3 regions of the Pseudomonas sp. 1L-C-7-B-C1 genome follow, and region 2 is predicted to be linked to each of the others. Evidence: riboswitches for the same ligand, from Rfam matches in the RefSeq annotation. Region 2 holds a riboswitch; each other region holds the start of a gene.
What was found. Region 2 has a riboswitch for cobalamin ahead of cobW (cobalamin biosynthesis protein CobW). Riboswitches for the same ligand answer to the same signal wherever they lie in the genome.

Region 1: another riboswitch for cobalamin. It lies ahead of cobO (cob(I)yrinic acid a,c-diamide adenosyltransferase); the one in region 2 lies ahead of cobW (cobalamin biosynthesis protein CobW).
Region 3: another riboswitch for cobalamin. It lies ahead of AC0Z8Z_RS18985 (ABC transporter substrate-binding protein); the one in region 2 lies ahead of cobW (cobalamin biosynthesis protein CobW).

Annotation. Positions count from the first base shown of each region.
Region 1 covers NZ_JBXAWH010000011.1:215,939-222,238, forward strand. Annotated here, with positions in the region: gene cbiB (adenosylcobinamide-phosphate synthase CbiB) at 1-819, opposite strand, end outside; gene bluB (5,6-dimethylbenzimidazole synthase) at 816-1,466, opposite strand; gene AC0Z8Z_RS18175 (cobyrinic acid a,c-diamide synthase CobB) at 1,633-2,934, opposite strand; gene cobO (cob(I)yrinic acid a,c-diamide adenosyltransferase) at 2,931-3,542, opposite strand; cobalamin riboswitch at 3,649-3,874, opposite strand; gene AC0Z8Z_RS18185 (C40 family peptidase) at 4,002-4,538, opposite strand; gene AC0Z8Z_RS18190 (C40 family peptidase) at 4,626-5,315, opposite strand; gene AC0Z8Z_RS18195 (NAD-dependent deacylase) at 5,382-6,155, opposite strand; gene hda (DnaA regulatory inactivator Hda) at 6,164-6,300, opposite strand, start outside.
Region 2 covers NZ_JBXAWH010000007.1:89,298-95,597, reverse strand. Annotated here, with positions in the region: gene nfuA (Fe-S biogenesis protein NfuA) at 1-474, shown strand, start outside; gene cobM (precorrin-4 C(11)-methyltransferase) at 553-1,299, opposite strand; gene AC0Z8Z_RS12730 (cobalamin biosynthesis protein) at 1,503-1,919, opposite strand; gene AC0Z8Z_RS12725 (CbtA family protein) at 1,916-2,635, opposite strand; gene AC0Z8Z_RS12720 (CbtB domain-containing protein) at 2,647-2,856, opposite strand; cobalamin riboswitch at 2,954-3,186, opposite strand; cobalamin riboswitch at 3,288-3,518, shown strand; gene cobW (cobalamin biosynthesis protein CobW) at 3,646-4,719, shown strand; gene cobN (cobaltochelatase subunit CobN) at 4,722-6,300, shown strand, end outside.
Region 3 covers NZ_JBXAWH010000012.1:148,773-155,072, reverse strand. Annotated here, with positions in the region: gene AC0Z8Z_RS19005 (hypothetical protein) at 1-72, opposite strand, end outside; gene AC0Z8Z_RS19000 (ATP-dependent Clp protease proteolytic subunit) at 150-707, opposite strand; gene AC0Z8Z_RS18995 (aldo/keto reductase) at 1,121-2,116, shown strand; gene AC0Z8Z_RS18990 (aspartate/glutamate racemase family protein) at 2,177-2,899, shown strand; cobalamin riboswitch at 3,083-3,276, shown strand; gene AC0Z8Z_RS18985 (ABC transporter substrate-binding protein) at 3,419-4,420, shown strand; gene AC0Z8Z_RS18980 (FecCD family ABC transporter permease) at 4,489-5,463, shown strand; gene AC0Z8Z_RS18975 (ABC transporter ATP-binding protein) at 5,460-6,266, shown strand.

The DNA.
Region 1 (6,300 bases), on a different contig from region 2:
CGCGTCCGCCGGGACACCTTCGCCCAGGGTCGCGCGCTCATGCAGCTCGCCGTGATAAATCGCCGCACCACCCAGTTCGACGCCCAACGCACCGGCGCCGGCGGCCATCACCGGACCTGCGTTGGGGCTGTCCCACTTCGGTGCCTGGGTGCGCCAGCAGCGCAGGGCCAATCGGGTGTTGCCCAGCAGCGCGTAGGTCAACGCCACCAGGCGGGCCGGAATGTAGTTGAGCAGGTCGTCGATTTTCGCCGCCGCCCAGCCGAAGCGTTCGAAGCGCTCGTTGCGATAGCCCCACATGGCATCGAGGGTGTTGCTCAGGCGGTAGAGCACGACGCCCGGCGCGCCCAGCACGACGAACCAGAAGATTGCCGCGAACACCGCATCGCTGCCGTTTTCCAGCACCGATTCCGTGGCCGCGCGGGCCACTTCGGTGCTGTCCAGTTCGGACGTCTGGCGACTGACCAGATAGCCGACCCGTCGGCGTGCTTCGTCCAGATCATCGCTGCGCAGCGCCTGGGCGACCGGCTCGACGTGCTCACCCAGACTGCGCAAACCCAACGCGCAATAAAGCGCCAGGACTTCCACCAGCCAGCCAATCAACGGCAACCAACTGAGCAGCGTGGCGATCAGGGTCAGGGGAATCACGGCGATGAACCATGCGGTCACGCCATGGCTGCGCCAGCCCCGGCCGGCGGCATTCAGGCGCTGTTCGATGCGCTCGGCAAAGCGGCCGAACGCCACCAGCGGGTGGTTCCGTTTTGGCTCGCCGAGCAACGCGTCCAGCGCGACCCCGGCGACGCTCAATAACGCCACGCTCATGCAATCACTCCCCATGTATTCTCGTAAACCAGTTCCTGCAGCGCGCGCGGCTGCGCCCAGCCCTCCAGCACCAGCATCGGCGCCGGGTAGAACTCCTTGACGGGACCCAGGCACAGAATTGCCAGGGGTTTTGAACCGGTTGGCATCTTCAGCAGATCGGCCAGGGCCAGGGGGTCGAACAGCGATACCCAGCCCATCCCGAGGCCTTCGGCACGCGCCGCCAGCCAGAGGTTCTGGATCGCGCATGACAGCGACGCCATGTCCATTTCCGGCAAGGTGCGACGGCCGAAGATGTGTTTGTCGCGGTCGTCCATCAGCGCGGCGACCAATACCTCGGCGCAGTCGCTGATGCCCTCGACCTTCAGCTTCATGAAATCGTCAGAGCGCTCGCCGAGGGCTTCGGCAGTGCGAATACGCTCCTCCTCCACCTGCGCCTGAATCTGCCCACGCAATGCCGGGTCGGTGATCCGCAGGAAGCGCCACGGCTGCATCAATCCGACGCTTGGCGCGTGGTGCGCGGCTTCGAGCAGGCGGGCCAGCAACTCGGGCGCGACCGTGCCGCCGCAGAAGTGGCGCATGTCGCGACGCTCGGCGATGGCACGGTAAACGGCGGCGCGTTCGGGATCGGTGAAGGTGTGTTCAGTCATGGAGTCGCCTGTCCCGCGCGTGAAACACAGCAATCACCTGCGATGCGCCCCATGTAGGAGTGAGCTTGCTCGCGAAAGCGTTGGGTCAGACAGGCAATTACGTCAGAAAGACAGCCTTCGCGAGCAAGCTCGCTCCCACAGAATGCGGCGATTGCATTGGCCAGGCTCATGGCAAAAACAGCGCCGCCATCGCCTGGGGATTCGAGGGGAAGTAGAAGTGCACGTACGACGCAGTCATGCGTCCTTCGCGGTACACCGCTTCGGCGCCGCGCCCGCCATTGGGGCTGAGGCCGCGGGCGATGGGGGTCAGTTCGGTGCTGGTCAGGGAGTGGTGATAGGTATGGCCACGCAAGGTGCCTTCCGGCAGTTCGACCGATTGCAGGGCAAGGGCTGCCAGACGCTTTTGCATCACGGCTTCACCCTTGAGCAAGCCCACCCCTTCGGCGCGCTGGCCGTCGACATCGGTCAGGGCATCGAGCAGGTACAACATGCCGCCGCATTCGGCGAGCAAGGGTTTGCCGGCGGCGTGGTGCGCGCGAATCGCGGCGAGCATGCTGTGGTTTTCCGCCAGCGCGGTGTGATGCAATTCCGGGTAGCCACCGGGCAGATACAGACTGTCGGCGTCGGGTAATTCGCGGTCGCGGATCGGCGAGAAGAAGGACAGTTCTGCGCCCATCTCCCGAAGCAGGTCCAGGCTGGCGCCGTAGAAAAACGCGAACGCCTCGTCATGGGCGATGGCGATTTTCACCCCGGCCAGCAGCGGTTCGGCCGGCACGAATTCCGGCGCGGTAAAGGTCACGGACGGTGGCAAGGTGGCGTCGCAGGTGCTGGCCAGCGCGGTGGCGGCAGCGTCGAGGCGCATGTCCAGGTCATTCAATTCGCTGGCCTGCACCAGGCCGAGGTGCCGGCTGGGCAGCTCAATGCCGGTTTCACGGGACAGCGCGCCGTACCAGCGCAGGCCTTCGGTCAGGCTGCCTTCCAGCAACTGCGCGTGGCGCACCGTACCGACGCGATTGGCCAGCACGCCGGCGAACGGCAGATCCGGCTGATAGCGCGCCAGTCCCAGCGCCAAAGCGCCGAAGGTCTGGGCCATGGCCGTGCCGTCAATCACGCCCAGCACCGGCACGCCGAAACGCCGCGCCAGGTCGGCGCTGGAGGGGGTGCCGTCGAACAAGCCCATGACGCCTTCGATGAGGATCAGGTCGGCATCGGCAGCGGCTTCCCATAAAAGGCGCCGGCTTTCGTCCTCGCCGATCATCCACATGTCCAGTTGGTACACCGGATGGCCGCTGGCGCGTTCAAGAATCATCGGGTCGAGAAAGTCCGGCCCACATTTGAACACGCGCACCTTGCGCCCCTGATTGCGGTGCAGACGGGCCAGTGCGGCAGTGACGGTGGTTTTGCCCTGACCGGACGCCGGCGCTGCGATCAGCACTGCCGGGCAGTGCCGGGGTTGACGCTCACTCACAGTTCGATGCCTTTCTGGGCCTTGATGCCGGCTTGAAAGGCATGCTTGACCACGCCGATTTCGGACACGGTGTCTGAAAGGTCGATCAATTCATGCTTCGCCCCGCGACCGGTGACGATCACATGCTGCATCGGTGGCCGTGCCTGCAGATCGCTCAGCACCTGCTCCAGGTCCAGATAACCGTGCTTGAGGGCGATGTTCAGCTCATCGAGCACGACCATACCGATGGACGCGTCCTTGAGCATCTCCCGGGCCACGGCCCAGGCGGCTTCGGCGGCGGCGATGTCACGCTGGCGGTCCTGGGTTTCCCAGGTGAAGCCCTCGCCCATCACGTGGTAACGCACTTGTTCAGGGAAGCGGCGGAAGAACAGCTCTTCGCCGGTGCTGTGGCGGCCTTTGATGAACTGAACGACGCCGCACTGCATGCCGTGGCCCATGGCGCGGGCGAGCATGCCGAACGCCGAACTGCTCTTGCCTTTGCCGTTGCCGGTCAGCACCAACAGCAATCCGCATTCATTCGGCGCGCTGGAAATGCGCTCGTCCATCACCGCCTTTTTGCGCAGCATGCGCGCCAGGTGGCGTTCGTCACGTTCGGGGGATTCGCTCATCTCAGCTCTCCGCTTGAGGGCAGGTGTGGCAGACGGAGGGCACGGGCAAAGACTGTCAGCAGGCACCGGACAAGGCCGGCCTGCAGCAGAGCATCGCCCTCCGTGATGCTGTTCGATGGATCAGGCCGGTCTCCGGACTCATGAGTTGCCACAAGCGTGGCAGGCCATGCGCCTTCCCATGTTCAGCGAACACAGTGGCATCGTGCGTGGCCCAGACTCATTTACCGTTGCGGAGGCAGCGCCGGAATTGATCGCACGAGCAATCGCACCGGCTTCCCTGTTTCACCCTGTGGACCAACGAAGTCCCGGGCACCTGAAACATGGCGCGAAGGTTAGAGGGTTGACTGGGGAGCGTCAATCGAACCGTGGGCAGAGCGCCCACGGGTTTACGGGATTTCACCCTGAAAGGCACAGGTGTTCATGCAGCAACAGCCCATGAACACATTGCCTCAGAAGCGACTATTGCCTGGCGAGGTTCGATGGCTGGATAACGCGTTTGGCGTTCAGCCAGGCTTTTTGCCAATAGGGCTTGTCGAGGCTGTCGAGTTTGACGGTGCCGCCGGTGGCTGGTGCGTGAACGAATCGCCCTTCCCCGACGTAGATGCCGGCATGGCTGACGTGGGAGCCGCCGCTGGTGGCGAAGAACACCAGATCACCGGTCTGCAGCTGACTGCGATCGATGTCAGGACCGCGCAGGGTGATCATATCCCGTGTCGACCGCGGCAAGGTGATCCCCGCCGCATCGTGGTAGACGTAGCCGATCAGGCCACTGCAATCGAATCCCGAATCAGGCGTGTTGCCGCCCCAGCGATAGGGCGTGCCAACGAGGCCGATCGCGCGCAACAAGACGTCGTCGGCGAGCGGTGAAGCAAACTGGGGAGGAGCGGAAACCACAGGCCGATAGACGACCTTGCGCGGAGCGGGCGGTGGAGTGCTGGAACACGCGGCCAGCAGCACAGCCAGAGAGGCAACCATCAGGCGAACCGTTAACGACATAAACACGACAACCTGTGCGGGGTGCAGCTTACTTTGCCGACAGCCGGGGTTGCGCGCAAGAGGGCCGAACCCTCTACGCGCCCGGAATTAACGGTGTTGGCGCTTGATGGTAGTCGAGGTCATCGCGGTGGTGGTTTCAGGTACCGTTGAAGGTGCCATGGCCAGTGCGCGTTTGGCTTCGATGAAGGTCTTGGCCCAGTAGGCATCGTCGAGGCTGTCGACGCGGACGCCACCGCTGCGGCGGCTGCTGGAATGGATGAACTGGTCATCGCCCAGGTAGATGCCCGCATGGCTGACACGACCACGGCCGGCGGTGCTGAAGAACAGCAGATCGCCCGGCTTGAGGTCATTGCGCTTGATGAGAGGGGCATCGATATTGATCATTTCGCGGGAAGACCGCGGCAGGCTCATGCCCGCCTCTTCACGGAAGAGGTAACCGATGAAACCGCTGCAGTCGAAACCGGAGGTGGTCGACGTGCCGCCAAAGCGATAGCGAGTGCCTATCAAGGATTTGCCGCGTTCGAGGATGCTGTCAGCCAGAACCGGCAATCGGTATGGCTTGTTGTCGGCAAACTGAGCGAGCTCGTCTTCAGTGGCGACTTCGTCATCCAGTACGGAAGAGGCGTAGTCGGCGCGCTTGGTAGCGGATTGAGCAGTGGCAGAGTCCCGGAACTGGGGGCTTTGCGACTGTTGTTGCGACGTCGGCATCTGGGCCGCGCAGCCGAACAACAGCGTTACGAGTGCGAGAGGCACGAGGGGTGCGAAGCGGTTTAGCATGTGCACGACCGTGGCTGAAGTGTAAAGAAGCCGAAACTATGCCCGCTATCGTACCCATTTGCAAATTCAATCGAAACAAATGTGACTTACGATGTCGTCCATCACTTCTAAGGCTCTACACCTCAGAAACGCATCCATATGCGCGGAATGATCGGTCGGCGAAGGATTTATCTCGGCAGTAAAGCCTCCCGTCACCCGAGCGCGCAGCATAGACTCATGAATGTACGGGAAGCTGGCGGTGGTTCCGATGCTGAGCACAGCGTCAAAGCCTTTTGCCATCTCCCTCTCAAGCACGTTCAGTGCCAACTCCGGCAACATCTCCCCAAACAACACCACCGATGGCCGCAGAACGCCAGTACAGCGGGGACACAGTGGTGGCAATGGCCGGTTGAGATGTTCGCTCAACTGTAGATCCTCGGCGCCACAAGATTGACAGTAGAGCGGCGCCAACTGGCCGTGAATTTCGATCAGCCGTTCCGGTGGACTGCCTGCGGCGCGATGGTAGCCGTCGACGTTTTGCGTCAATACCCAGCACTCCGGCTTGCGCCGCTGCAATTCGGCGATGGCGTAGTGCGCCGCATTGGGACGTCCGCCCAGGCAAGCGCTGCCCAATTGTGCGATGTACTTCCAGCACAGCGCGGGATCACGACGCAGCATCGGGCCGGACAAGGCCATTTCGATGGGCAGGCCGTCGTCGGTCTCGCCGTTATACAGTCCACCGACACCGCGATAGGTTGGCAGACCCGAATCAGCCGAGAGGCCGGCGCCGGTGATGATCAGAATACGGGTGGCGTGGCGCAGAGCCGCGGCGGTTTGCAGCACCAGGGCCGGATCGACCACGGACGCGCCTACCAACCGAGGGTTTCTTTGAGGAAGGGAATGGTCAGCTTGCGCTGGGCCTGGAGCGAGGCCTGATCGAGTTGCTCAAGCAGGTCGAACAGCGCGCTCATGCTGCGCTTGCCGCGGGTAAGGATGAAATGCCCCA
Region 2 (6,300 bases):
GAAACCTGCATTGCCTATTGCAAGCCAGGCGAAGAGAAACCCGAAGACACGGCCATTGGCCTGAAAAGCTTCACCGCCTGGATCGACGCATTCAGCGAAGCGTTTCTGGACGATGCCGTGGTCGATTACGCCACCGACCGCATGGGCGGACAGCTGACCATCAAGGCGCCGAACGCCAAGGTGCCGATGGTTAACGCCGACAGCCCGATCAACGAACGCATTAATTACTACCTGCAGACCGAGATCAACCCAGGGCTCGCCAGCCATGGCGGTCAGGTGACTTTGATCGAGGTTGTGGAAGAGGACGCGGCCAATGTCGCCATTCTGCAGTTCGGCGGTGGTTGCCAGGGTTGCGGCCAAGCGGATGTGACGCTCAAGGAAGGCATCGAGCGCACCCTGCTGGAACGCATCCCCGAGCTGACCGGTGTGCGTGACGTGACTGACCACACCCAGAAAGAAAACGCGTATTACTGAGAAGTGATGGCGTGGCAAGCAAGCCCCGACTGGTTCGGGGCTTTTTTGTGGGCGCTCGCCAAGGTCTAGAAGCGCACGCTAGGGCCTGAACACATGGGCGTGGCCCGCGCGATACAGCGATGATTCGCTAAACACATCGTTGCCCAGCACCCGTCCCACCAAAATCAGCGCGGTGCGGCGGAACCCCTTGATCCGCACCTTTTCCTCGATGTCCGCCAGCGTGCCGGTGACCCAGTCCTGATCCGGCCAGCTGGCCCGATGCACCACGGCAATCGGGCAATCGGCGCCGTAGTGTGGGGTCAGCTCGGCGACGATCTTGCCCAGATTATTCACTCCCAAGTGAATCGCCATGGTCGCCTGATGCTGCGCCAGATCACCGAGGGCTTCGCCTTCTGGCATGTCGGTTTTGTCGGCGTAGCGGGTCAGGATCACGCTCTGGGAAATGTCCGGCAGCGTCAGCTCCGTGCCAAGCAATGCAGCGCACGCCGCGGTGGCAGTGACGCCGGGAATGATTTCGAAGGGGATCTGCAGCTCGCGCAGGCAGCGGATCTGCTCGCCGATGGCGCCATACAGGCTCGGATCGCCCGAGTGAACACGCGCCACATCCTGGCCTTGCGCATGAGCGGATTTCATCAGATCGATGATCTGCTCAAGGTGCAACGAAGCGCTATTGGCGACCTGAACCGCCTGATGCCCTTCCAGCACCGCTTCAGGCACCAGGGAGCCGGCGTAAATGATCACCGGGCAATTGCGGATCAGCCGCTGACCTTTAACAGTGATCAGATCCGGATCTCCCGGCCCGGCGCCGATGAAATAAACAGTCATGGGGTGTCCTGATTGGAATTCATTGGAGCACTGACTCGTCGAATGCATTATCCCTGAGCGCACTCGGTCTGACTTTGTAGGACTCGCTTTAGCCGGGAAGGGGCCCTCGGGCACACCATCAAAATCTGCGGTGTGACCACTGACGCCTTCCCGGCTAAAGCCGGTCCTACAGTTTGAGCCGGTCCTACAAGGGTTGGCCGGTCCTACAAGATTGCGGTTGCCAGCGCAAATGTCGCATGGGGGCTTTTTCGGCGGGGGATGGCCAGGGTCACGGGCGCGCCGGTTAACCGGGTCGCCATCGCCAGCGCCGCGCTTTCCGCCACGCCGTAGCAGCCGGTGCGTTCAAAGGCGATGTCCGAACGGTACGTCAGCTGTGCCTCGTAAGCCGCCAGATCCCCCGCGCTGAAAAACCCGATCGTCAGCTCCAGCTCATGACCCAGTGCCAGCAATCCCGCCTCAGCCGACTTGCCGTCAATGGAGGCGAGGCCGGCAACGTCCTTTAGCTCAAGCTGACATTCGCGCAAACCATCCTCCATCAACTGCCGAAGCTCCAGCGCCGAACAGCCGCGCTGGCAGCCCAGACCGACCACCCACAGCGGCCGTTCGCGCAACTCGTTCACAGAGCAGGGTTCAAACCGGCTTGCGTCGCGGGCGTGTCACTGCGACGAAACAGCCAGGCGCTGATCCAGCCCAGGGCAATCCAGAAAACCGCATTGGTCAGCAGCGACGCAATCTTGAATTGCGCTTCAAGGGCTTCCGGGGCGAGTGCCGAATGCACCGCCGGCTGAGGGGCGCCGACGATATGCGGCACCACCAGAATCATTGCGCCCACAACCTTCAAAAGCCAGTGCCGGGCAAACACCAACAACGCCAACCCTGCAGCCGTGGAGGCAGCAGTGCCCACCCACCAGATCTGCCGTTGGGTCAGGTCCGCCGCGACGGTGCCGGGCAGTTCGGGCGGCAAACCAAGAGTGGGCGCCAGCACGAATACCGCATAACCGGCCAATCCCCACATCACGCCTTCGCGGGCACTGGTCGGCGTACGCAGGGTGTACAGCGCCGCCAGCATCAAGGCGAACCCGACCGCGACCACCAGATTACCGCCGGTGGTGGACAGCACGCGCTGCCAGCCGTCTTCCGGCTCCCAGGCTTCGGCGTCATGGACGTGGCCGGCTATCGCACCGTCGCCGTGCTCGTGCATCTCAGTAGCCGGGGCCTTTTCGTAGGTCTCCGCCTGCAGGATCAGTGGCGCCACCGAGAAGCTCTGCAGCAGTGTCAACAACAGGGCGGCGAGCAGTCCGGTGAACCCGGCCGTTTGCGCAATTCGCTTGAACATGGCGGCAGGTCTCAATGGCAAGGGAAGGCGGAGCTGTGACGGGTGTCGTGTGCCGCGTTGTGCACCGCATCGATGTGGGAGAAACCGGCGAAGTACACCAGAAATGCGCCGAGAAACATCGCGCTGACGGCGGCAACAAGGCGCTGGCTTTGCGTGGCAGTCACGGCCGTTGTGGTGTTGCCGGCGGTGCCGGACGTCTGGCGGGGTGTGCTGATGGACATGGCGCTTCCCTCTGAAGTGGTTTCAGCGGACGGAAAGGCGCAAGGGCACCGCAGGCGAATGCCGGCAGTGCTCAACAGCGCCCGCCCACCGCGGGTTGTTATGGTGTGTTGTCGGGCCGGTCTCCGGGCTCGCGAGGGGCACATGCATCAGCCGTTACAGCCATCGTGCCTTCAAGAATCGCCTTCCCATATCGATGCCGACACAGTGGATCTGACTCTTCACTCGCTTACCGTTGCGGGGGCAGCACCGGACTGATGCACACCCGAAGGTCTGCACGCACCGGTTTCCCGTTTCACCCTGTGAAGGGCACCCGTAACAAGGTGTGTAGAAGACCACGCACGGTTCGTGTCGTCAATCGTGGGGTCATTCGCTGCGTCAATCGGCGCGGCAATCACTGCAACGGCGCGATTGACCGGCCTGCGGTCACTGCGTAGCCTTGCGCACTTGAGGTTCGCCGGCCGCCTTTTCATGTATCAAGGCCACCGGCGCTAAGAAGGGAATGCGGTTTCAAGCCGCAGCTGCCCCCGCAACTGTAAACGGACAGGTTCATTGCACAGCCACTGCGCGAGCGGGAAGGCGCGATGAATGCCAGTCGCCTGACGATGCCTGTCAGCAACCGGCCGCCGTGAGCCAGGAGACCTGCCTCGAATCGGACCGCTTGCAAGCGGCCGAGGCATTCCACTACAACCGGGCGGGGTGATCCGGTGGCGAATCGAACCGCGCGCCTGCTTCCGCCGGCCTGCGCTGTTTTCGTCCTCGTTGCCCCGCCGCACGCCTGAGGGCAACCGATGAAAACACTGGCCAAACTTCCCGTCACCATCGTCACCGGCTTTCTCGGCTCGGGCAAAACCACCTTGCTGCGGCACATGCTCGACAACGCCGAAGGCCGACGCATCGCCGTCATCGTCAATGAATTCGGCGAGTTGGGCATCGACGGCGACATCCTCAAGCAGTGCACCATCGGCTGCACCGAAGAAGAGGCCGTCGGTCGCGTCTACGAACTGGCCAACGGCTGCCTGTGCTGCACCGTTCAGGAAGAGTTCTTCCCGGTGATGCAGGAGCTGGTCGCCCGCCGCGGCGATCTCGATCACATCCTCATCGAAACCTCGGGCCTGGCCCTGCCGAAGCCGCTGGTGCAAGCCTTTCAGTGGCCGGAAATTCGCAACGCCTGCACCGTCGACGCGGTGATCACCGTGGTCGACAGCCCGGCCGTGATCGCCGGCACCTTCGCCGCGTTCCCGGATCAGGTCGACGCTCAGCGCAAGCTCGACCCGAACCTGGACCACGAATCGCCGCTGCACGAGCTGTTCGCCGACCAACTGGCCAGCGCCGATCTGGTCGTGCTGAACAAGGCCGACATGCTCGACGCCGATGCGCTGGCAGCGGTGCGCGCGGAAGTTGCCGAAGAATTGCCGCCAGCAGTAAAAATCGTCGAAGCGAACCGAGGCCAGCTGCCGATCAGCGTGTTGCTGGGGCTCGGCGCCGAATCCGAGCTGCACATTGATGGCCGCAAGACCCATCACGATCACCACGAAGGCGACGATCACGATGATCACGACCATGACGCCTTCGACTCCATCTCCATTACGCTGCCCCAGGCGGATGAATCGCTGTTGCTCGACGCGCTGACCCAGGCCGTCGTCCAGCACGGCATCCTGCGCGTCAAAGGCTTCGCTGCAATTCCCGGCAAACCCATGCGCCTGCTGGTGCAAGGCGTCGGCACGCGCTTCGACAAGCATTTCGACCGCGCCTGGAAGCCTGACGAAGCCCGGGAAACCCACTTGGTGCTGATCGGCCAGGAACTGGACGCCGGCGTCCTCGAAGCGCAATTGCGCGCTGCACTCTCAGGGACCAAAGGCTAACCATGCACCTGCTGCGCACTCAGCCCGGCGGCTTCGTTCCCGACGACAGCATCGCTGACCTGGGCCAGACCCCCGCCGAGCTGGTGATCCTGTGCAGCGCCGACTCGAATCTGGCCCTGCTGGCTGAAACCGCGCATCAACTGCCGGGTGACTACCCGAGCCTGCGCCTGGCCAACCCGATGCAGGTGCAGAATCATGCATCGGTGGATTTGTACGTGGACGAGGTGCTGCGCCACGCCAAAGTCATCCTGATTTCCCTGCACGGCGGCATCGGCTATTGGCGTTACGGCGTCGAGCGGCTGGTGGAGCTGGCGGCCAAAGGGGTGAAGCTGATTCTGGTCCCGGGCTGTGATCGGCCAGACCCTGAGCTGAGCGGCCTGAGCACGGAATCTGCCGAAGACCGTGATCGGCTCTGGCATTACCTGCGTCAGGGCGGCAAGCACAACGCGCTGGCGCTGTTCAACTTCATCGCCACACGCTGGCTGGGCGGCGACTATCCCTGGGTCGAGCCGCAAACCCTGCTGCGCACCGTCATTTACCACCCGCGGAACACCAACGCCGATTTGGCCCGCTGGCAGGCCGACTGGCGCGAGGATCAGCCGGTCGCCGCCGTGCTGTTTTATCGCTCCCACCTGCAGGCGGCCAACACCGGCTTCATCGATGTGTTCTGCGAGCGCTTGTCGGCACAGGGCCTGAACCCGTTGCCGATCGCTGTTGCCAGCCTGAAGGAAGCCGGCTGCATGAGCGCGATACAGGACTGGCTCGACGAAGTGGACTGCGAGGTCATTATCAACACCACCGGGTTTGCTCAATCGAACCCGGAAGCGCCGGATGTGCGGCCGTTTCGCCGGGACATCCCGGTCATCCAGGCCATCTGTGCCCAGGACAACGAACCGGCCTGGCAGGCCAGCGCCCAAGGGCTGGGCCCCCGCGACCTGGCGATGCACATCGCGCTGCCGGAACTGGACGGTCGCATCATCAGTCGGCCGATCAGCTTTAAGGACCTGGCCTGGCACAGCGAGCGCAGCCAGTCCGACGTGGTCTGCTACCGCGCCCAGCCGGGGCGCATGGATTTCGTCGCCGAACTGGCCCGGCGCTGGGTGTTGCTGGCCCGCACGGCCAACGCCGACAAGCGCGTGGCGCTGATTCTCGCCAACTACCCGACCCGCGACGGGCGCATCGGCAACGGCGTCGGCCTCGACACGCCGGCGGCCGCGCTGAACATCCTCAAGGGCATGCAGGCCGAGGGATACCCGGTCGAGGAGTTGCCCGAGACCGGCACCGCATTGATTCACGCGCTGCTCGGCGGTGTCACCAATGACCCGGACAGCCTCGATCAGCGGCCGTGCCATCAGAGCATGGCCATGGACGAGTACCTGGCTGCTTTTCAGGCGTTGCCTGAGGCCAATCGCGACGCCGTGATGGCTCGGTGGGGCGCGCCGCAGACCGATCCCATGTGTCGCGACGGGAGGATGATGATCGCCGGCCTGCGTTTCGGCATGACCTTCGTCGGCATTCAACCGGCGCGGGGCTACAACGTCGATCACAGCGCGGTGTATCACGATCCTGATCTGGTGCCGC
Region 3 (6,300 bases), on a different contig from region 2:
TGTCTCTTCGTCACCCGGCTGAGGAGCGGGGCGCGGCGGAACGGGTGCAGCGTCAGGCGTATGGGATTGCATGGCTGTTACCTCTCGTTTCAATGGGGCCAACAATAGAATCAGAGGGCTCAAGAGCAGCCCGGTTCAATGGATCGAGCTTAGCTGGCGCTGACGGTCCAGTGCACGGCATCCTCGGCGAACTGAAGTTGCTCGACACGGTGGGCAATGCCGCAGGCCAGCGAATCTTCGGCACGGATCACTTTCTCCTCCGCCGACAGGCAGCGCCCGATGTCCAGCGGGTGCACGGCGCTCACGGTCTCGCTTTCGTAAATATTCACGTAGCGCTGCAGGTCGTTGTCCAGGCTGCGCAGGTATTCGCGCATGCGTGAGTGATCCACCGAGCTCTGGTTGAAGTACCAGCTCATGGGATGGATCAGAAAACGCGAGTGGGGGCAGACGATCCGCTCTTGAGCCGCCAAATAGATAACGATGCCCATGGATTCGATGTTGCCGCTGTTCAGTGCGCGGATCGGCACTTTCAGGGACTTCAGGAAGTTGTACAGGGTGAATCCCAGCGCGGTGCTGCCGCCGGCGGTCGACAAATTCAGCAGCAACCCGGTCGCGCCTTTACCAAGGGCTTCGAGGCAGCGATCACGAAAATGCTCGGTGCTGGCCTGATCGACCCCGCAGTGGAAATGAATGATGTGCTCGCTCATCGGCGGCCTCGCTGTGCAGTCACCCTGAAACCTGGCGCCGCTGAAGATGAATGGTGGATATTCGGGCCTCTTCCCGGCTGAAGCCGGCCCTACCAAGAACCCCGGCGCCTTCGTAGGACCGGCTTCAGCCGGGAAGGCGTCGGACGCCACTCCGCAAATACAGGCTCTGGGCAACCCTCAAATCTGTGCCCTCGACGTATCTATCTGAAATGTTGAAATTCGCACGCGTGGCTAACGTTGCATGGGCTGAGGATAGCCGCTTGCCGTGCATGTGAAAGTAAGACACCGCCCATGACCAAGAACCCCTGCGGCAATCAACAGTCAGTAAAGAAGCTTCGCCGGTTTTATCGTGCTCGATCCAGGTCATGAACCGCGCGCCATCCAACACGCCCTACCGCACAGGACACCCTCAAATGAGTCTGCACGACAAGATCATCGGCCGCCTCGGCTTCGGCTCCGCGCCGCTGGGCAACATGTTTCGCACCATCGACGAAGAGGAAGCGGCGGCCACCGTTCAATCGGCCTGGGACCAGGGCATTCGCTACTTCGACACCGCACCGATCTACGGCGCCGGGCTGTCCGAACAGCGTCTGGGCAAGGCCCTCGCCGGCGTTGCCCGCGACCAGTACACCCTGAGCACCAAAGTCGGCCGGCTGATTTCCGACGAGATCGACACCGAGACCCGCAGCGGTCCGTTCGCTGAAGGCCTGAAAAACAAGATCGTCACTGATTACTCCGCCGATGCCACGCTGCGTTCCATTGAAGCGAGCCTGAAACGCCTGAACACCGATCGGCTGGACATCGTGTTTGTTCACGACGTCGCCCAGGACGCCCACGGCGATGCCTGGATCGAGCATTTCAACATCGCCCGCACCGGCGCTTTCCGCGCCCTCACCCGACTGCGCGAAGAAGGCGTGATCAAGGCCTGGGGCCTTGGCGTCAACCGCGTCGAGCCGTGCGAACTGACCCTGGACCTGGAAGAAGCCCAGCCCGATGGTTTCCTGCTCGCCGGCCGTTATTCGCTGCTCGACCATGACCAGCCGCTGCAACGGCTGTTCGACAAGGCCCGTCAGCACAACGCCGAATTCGTCGTCGGCGGGCCTTACAGCTCCGGCGTGTTGGTGGGCGGCAAGCATTTCGAGTATCAGGAAGCGTCGCCGGCGATGCTCGACAAGGTGGCGCACATTCAGGAGATCGCCCGGCAGTATCAAGTGGACATCAAGTCGGCGGCGTTGCAGTTCGTCCTCGCCAACCCGCTGGTGGCAGCGGTGATTCCGGGTGCCAGCCGGCCATCACGGATCATCGAAGACGTCACCGCGCTCAACGCCCAGGTGCCGGATGGTTTCTGGCAGGCCATGCGCGATCAGGGCTTCATTGCCCTGCAGGCGCCAGTCCCGGGCAAAGACTGATATCGTGGGCAACGACGCCGGGCCAGACGCCCGGCCTTGTTTCCCGCGCGAGATCTGTCCATGCGAATTCTGATCGTCAACGTCAACACCACCGAATCCATGACCGAGACCATCGCCGAGCAGGCCCGCAGCGTGGCCTCGCTTGGCACCGAGATCATCGGCCTGACCCCGCGCTTCGGCGCCGAGTCGGTGGAAGGCAATTTCGAAAGTTACCTGGCGGCCATTGCGGTGATGGACCGGGTGATGTCCTACGAAGGGCCTTACGACGCGGTGATCCAAGCCGGCTACGGCGAGCACGGCCGCGAGGGCTTGCAGGAATTGCTCGATGTGCCGGTGGTGGACATCACCGAAGCCGCGGCCAGCCTGGCGATGCTGCTGGGGCATAAATACGCCGTGGTCACGACGCTGGACCGCACCGTGCCGCTGATCGAAGACCGTTTGAAGCTGGCCGGCGTGTACGAGCGCTGCGCGTCGGTGCGGGCCAGTGGCATGAGCGTACTGGAGCTGGAAGAATCGCCCGAGCGTGCGGTCGAAGCCATCGTTGAGCAGGCCCTCGACGCGGTGACCCGCGACAAGGCCGAAGTGATCTGCCTGGGCTGCGGCGGCATGGCCGGGCTGGATCAACTCATCCGCGACCGCGCCGGCGTGCCCGTGGTGGATGGCGTCACCGCAGCGGTGGCGCTGGCCGAATCGCTGGTGCGTCTGGGGTTGAAGACCTCGAAAGTGCGGACCTATGCGACGCCTCGGCCGAAGAAGATCGTCGGTTGGCCGTTTAAGCTGTAGGCAGCCCCTCTGGACTTACGAAGAGCGCGCACGAACCCTTGTAGGAGTGAGCTTGCTCGCGAAGACTGCATCCTGGCCACTGAAGATTTAGCGGATGTGCCGGCCTCTTCGCGAGCAAGCTCACTCCCACAGGTATTAGCCTCTGCCACACCGCCGCCGCATTCGCCTCCACCCGCCGAATCGTTTAGTATCCCCGCCGCCGGTTTCCACTCGGAATTAATAGGGAATCCCCAGGCGCGCTGCGCGCTGAAACGGAACTGTCCCCGCAACTGTAGGCGCTGAGCCCTGCTTCCTGTTTGCCACTGGGTGACCCCGGGAAGGCCGAAGCATAGCGATGATGCGCCAGTCAGGAGACCTGCCGGCCAGCATATTCATTCACCGGCGGGGTGTCCGGGGAAGGACTCCCGTTCGCGCGTCGCTCGCGCACGCTGTGCTCGCCCTCATCGTAGGGGCGCCCGTCGGGTGGACTTTCCAGCGCCTGCTTCGCCAAGCACTCAGGCTTTCTGGAGATCGCTGTTCATGCCGCTGCGCCGCCTCGCCGCCCTGCTCGTCACGCTGACTTTGCCCACCGCCGGTTTCGCGGCGTCGACGGCCTACCCTTTGACCGTGGACAACTGCGGCGAACCGCTGACCTTCACCCATGCCCCGCAGAAAACCGTCACCATCGGCCAGGCCGCCACCGAGATGCTCTACGCCCTCGGCCTGGGCCCCAACGTGATCGGCACTTCGCTGTGGTTCAATCCCGTGCTGCCCCAGTACCAAACCCTCAACGACGGCATCGAGCGCCTGGCCGACAACGCGCCGAGTTTTGAATCAGTGATCGGCAAACGCCCGGATTTCGTGCCGGTGCAGTTTGAGTGGATGGTCGGGCCCCAGGGCGCGGTCGGCACCCGCGAGCAGTTTCGCGATCTGGGCATCCCGACCTACATCCTGCCGTCCGATTGCGAGGGCAAGAACAACCGGGTTGGCGCTGACGGCACGCGCCTCGAAGCCTTCCGCATCGACACCCTGTACAAAAGCCTGCGTCAGCTGGCGCAGATCTTCGACGTGCAGGACCGTGGCGAGCAATTGATCACGGGTTACCAAACCCGGCTGGCCCAGGCGGTGACGCAAGCGAAAGCCCATGACAATCCACCCGTCTCGGCGGTGTTCTGGTTTTCCAGCCCGGACATCAACGTCGACCCTTACGTGGCCGGGCGCAAGGGCATCCCCAACTTCATGCTCGACACCCTCGGCATGCGTAACGTCATCGACTCCGATGAGGAATGGCCGACCGTGGGCTGGGAAACCATCGCCAAGGCCAACCCGACCGTGCTGGTCATCGCACGCATGGACCGTCGCCGCTTCCCGGCCGACGATCACGAGAAGAAGCTGGCGTTTCTCCGCTCCGACCCTGTCACCCGCAACATGGACGCGGTGAAAAACAATCGCATCGTGATCATGGACGCCAGCGCCATGGAGTCCAGCGTGCGGCTGTTTGACGGCATCGAGCAACTGGCTCAGGCCACTCAAGCGCAATGACGTCATTCAGCATGCCCCGGTCGAGCGTCGTCCGAATCTTCGGCCACGGTGCCTGGGCCCTCGCGTTGATGGCGTTGGCGGTGCTGGCGGGCGTGGCGATTGGCGAGACGTCGATCAGCCTGCCGGTGATCGTTCAGGTGCTGGCCAACAAGCTGTGGGCCGCGGGTTTTCCTCTCGACCCTATCGACGAGGGCATCGTCTGGAATTACCGCCTGACCCGGGCCATCGTTGCCGCGACCTGCGGCGCAGGGCTGGCGGTGTCGGGCGTGGTCTTGCAATCGTTGCTGCGCAATCCGCTGGCCGATCCCTACTTGCTGGGCATTTCCGCCGGCGCGTCGACCGGCGCAGTGTTGGTGGCGATCATCGGCATCGGCGCCGGTACGATTTCTCTCTCGACCGGCGCGTTTGCCGGTGCGATCGCCGCGTTCGCGCTGGTCGCCCTGCTCGCCCGCTCCTCCCGTGGTCAGACCGCTGCCGGCCAGATCATTCTGGCGGGCATTGCCGGGTCCCAGCTGTTCAACGCCCTGACGTCTTTCCTGATCACCAAGTCGGCCAATGCCGAACAGGCGCGCGGGATCATGTTCTGGTTGCTGGGCAATCTCAGCGGCGTGCGCTGGTCGTCGGTGGCGCTGTCAGTGCCGGTCGTGTTGCTCGGCTTGCTGGTGTGCCTGTGGCATCGGCGCGCGCTGGATGCGTTCACGTTTGGCACCGATTCAGCCGCATCGCTGGGCATTCCGGTGCGCCGGGTGCAGGCCGTGCTGATCCTCACTGCCGCGCTGATGACGGCGGTGATGGTGTCGATTGTCGGCTCCATCGGCTTCGTCGGTTTGGTGATTCCCCATGCGGTGCGCCTGGTGGCCGGCGTGCGCCATGCACGGTTGCTGCCCTTGAGCGCCCTGATCGGCGCGCTGTTCATGATCGCCGCCGATGTGCTGTCGCGCACGCTGATCAAGGGTCAGGTGTTGCCGATCGGGGTGATCACTGCGCTGGTGGGCGCGCCGGTGTTTGCCATGATGCTGGTCCGCGGGAATCGTCCTCGATGAACGCCCGTCAGGAGGTGCCCGGCGCCATGCTCGAAGGCAGTGACCTGGGTTATTCGGTCAAGGGCGCGCCACTGCTCAGTGGCGTGAGCCTGGCGATTCGGCCGGGGGAGAATCTGGGGATCGTCGGGCCCAATGGCTCGGGCAAGTCGACGCTGTTGAAGTTGCTGGCAGGGATTCAGACGCCGTCTCAGGGCGAAGTTCGCCTGGGCGGGAAGCGCTTGTCGGCGCTGAGCCGGCGGGACATTGCGCGGCAGGTGGCGGTGGTGGAGCAGCATGCCCAGACCGGTGATTCGATCAGTCTGTTGCAGGCGGTTGAGCTGGGGCGTACGCCGTGGCTGTCGGCGCTGGCGCCGTGGGGCGAGATGGATGACGGGATTGTGGCGAAGGCCATTGCGGATGTGAGTTTGCAGCCTCTGGTGCATCGGTCGTGGCATACGTTGTCGGGTGGGGAGCAGCAGCGCGGGCATATTGCGCGGGCTTTGGCGCAGCGGCCGCAGGTGTTGTTGCTGGATGAGCCGACGAATCATCTGGATATCCAGCAGCAGTTGTCGATTTTGCAGCTGGTGCAGGATTTGCCGGTGACGACGGTGGTGGCGTTGCATGATTTGAATCAGGCGTTGGGCTGTGATCGTCTGGCGGTGATGGATGGCGGGCGGTTGGTGGCGTTGGGTTCGCCGTTTGAGGTGTTGTCGCCGGAGCTGTTGGGTGACGTTTTTGGGGTGCGGGGGCATTGGTTGGTTGATCCGTTTGACGGGGCTCGTATGTTGAGGCTGAGGGCGCCAGGATCAACGGCGTCGGCCTAACGGCCTCGTTTTCGCCTTCGGCGAGTTACTTGGA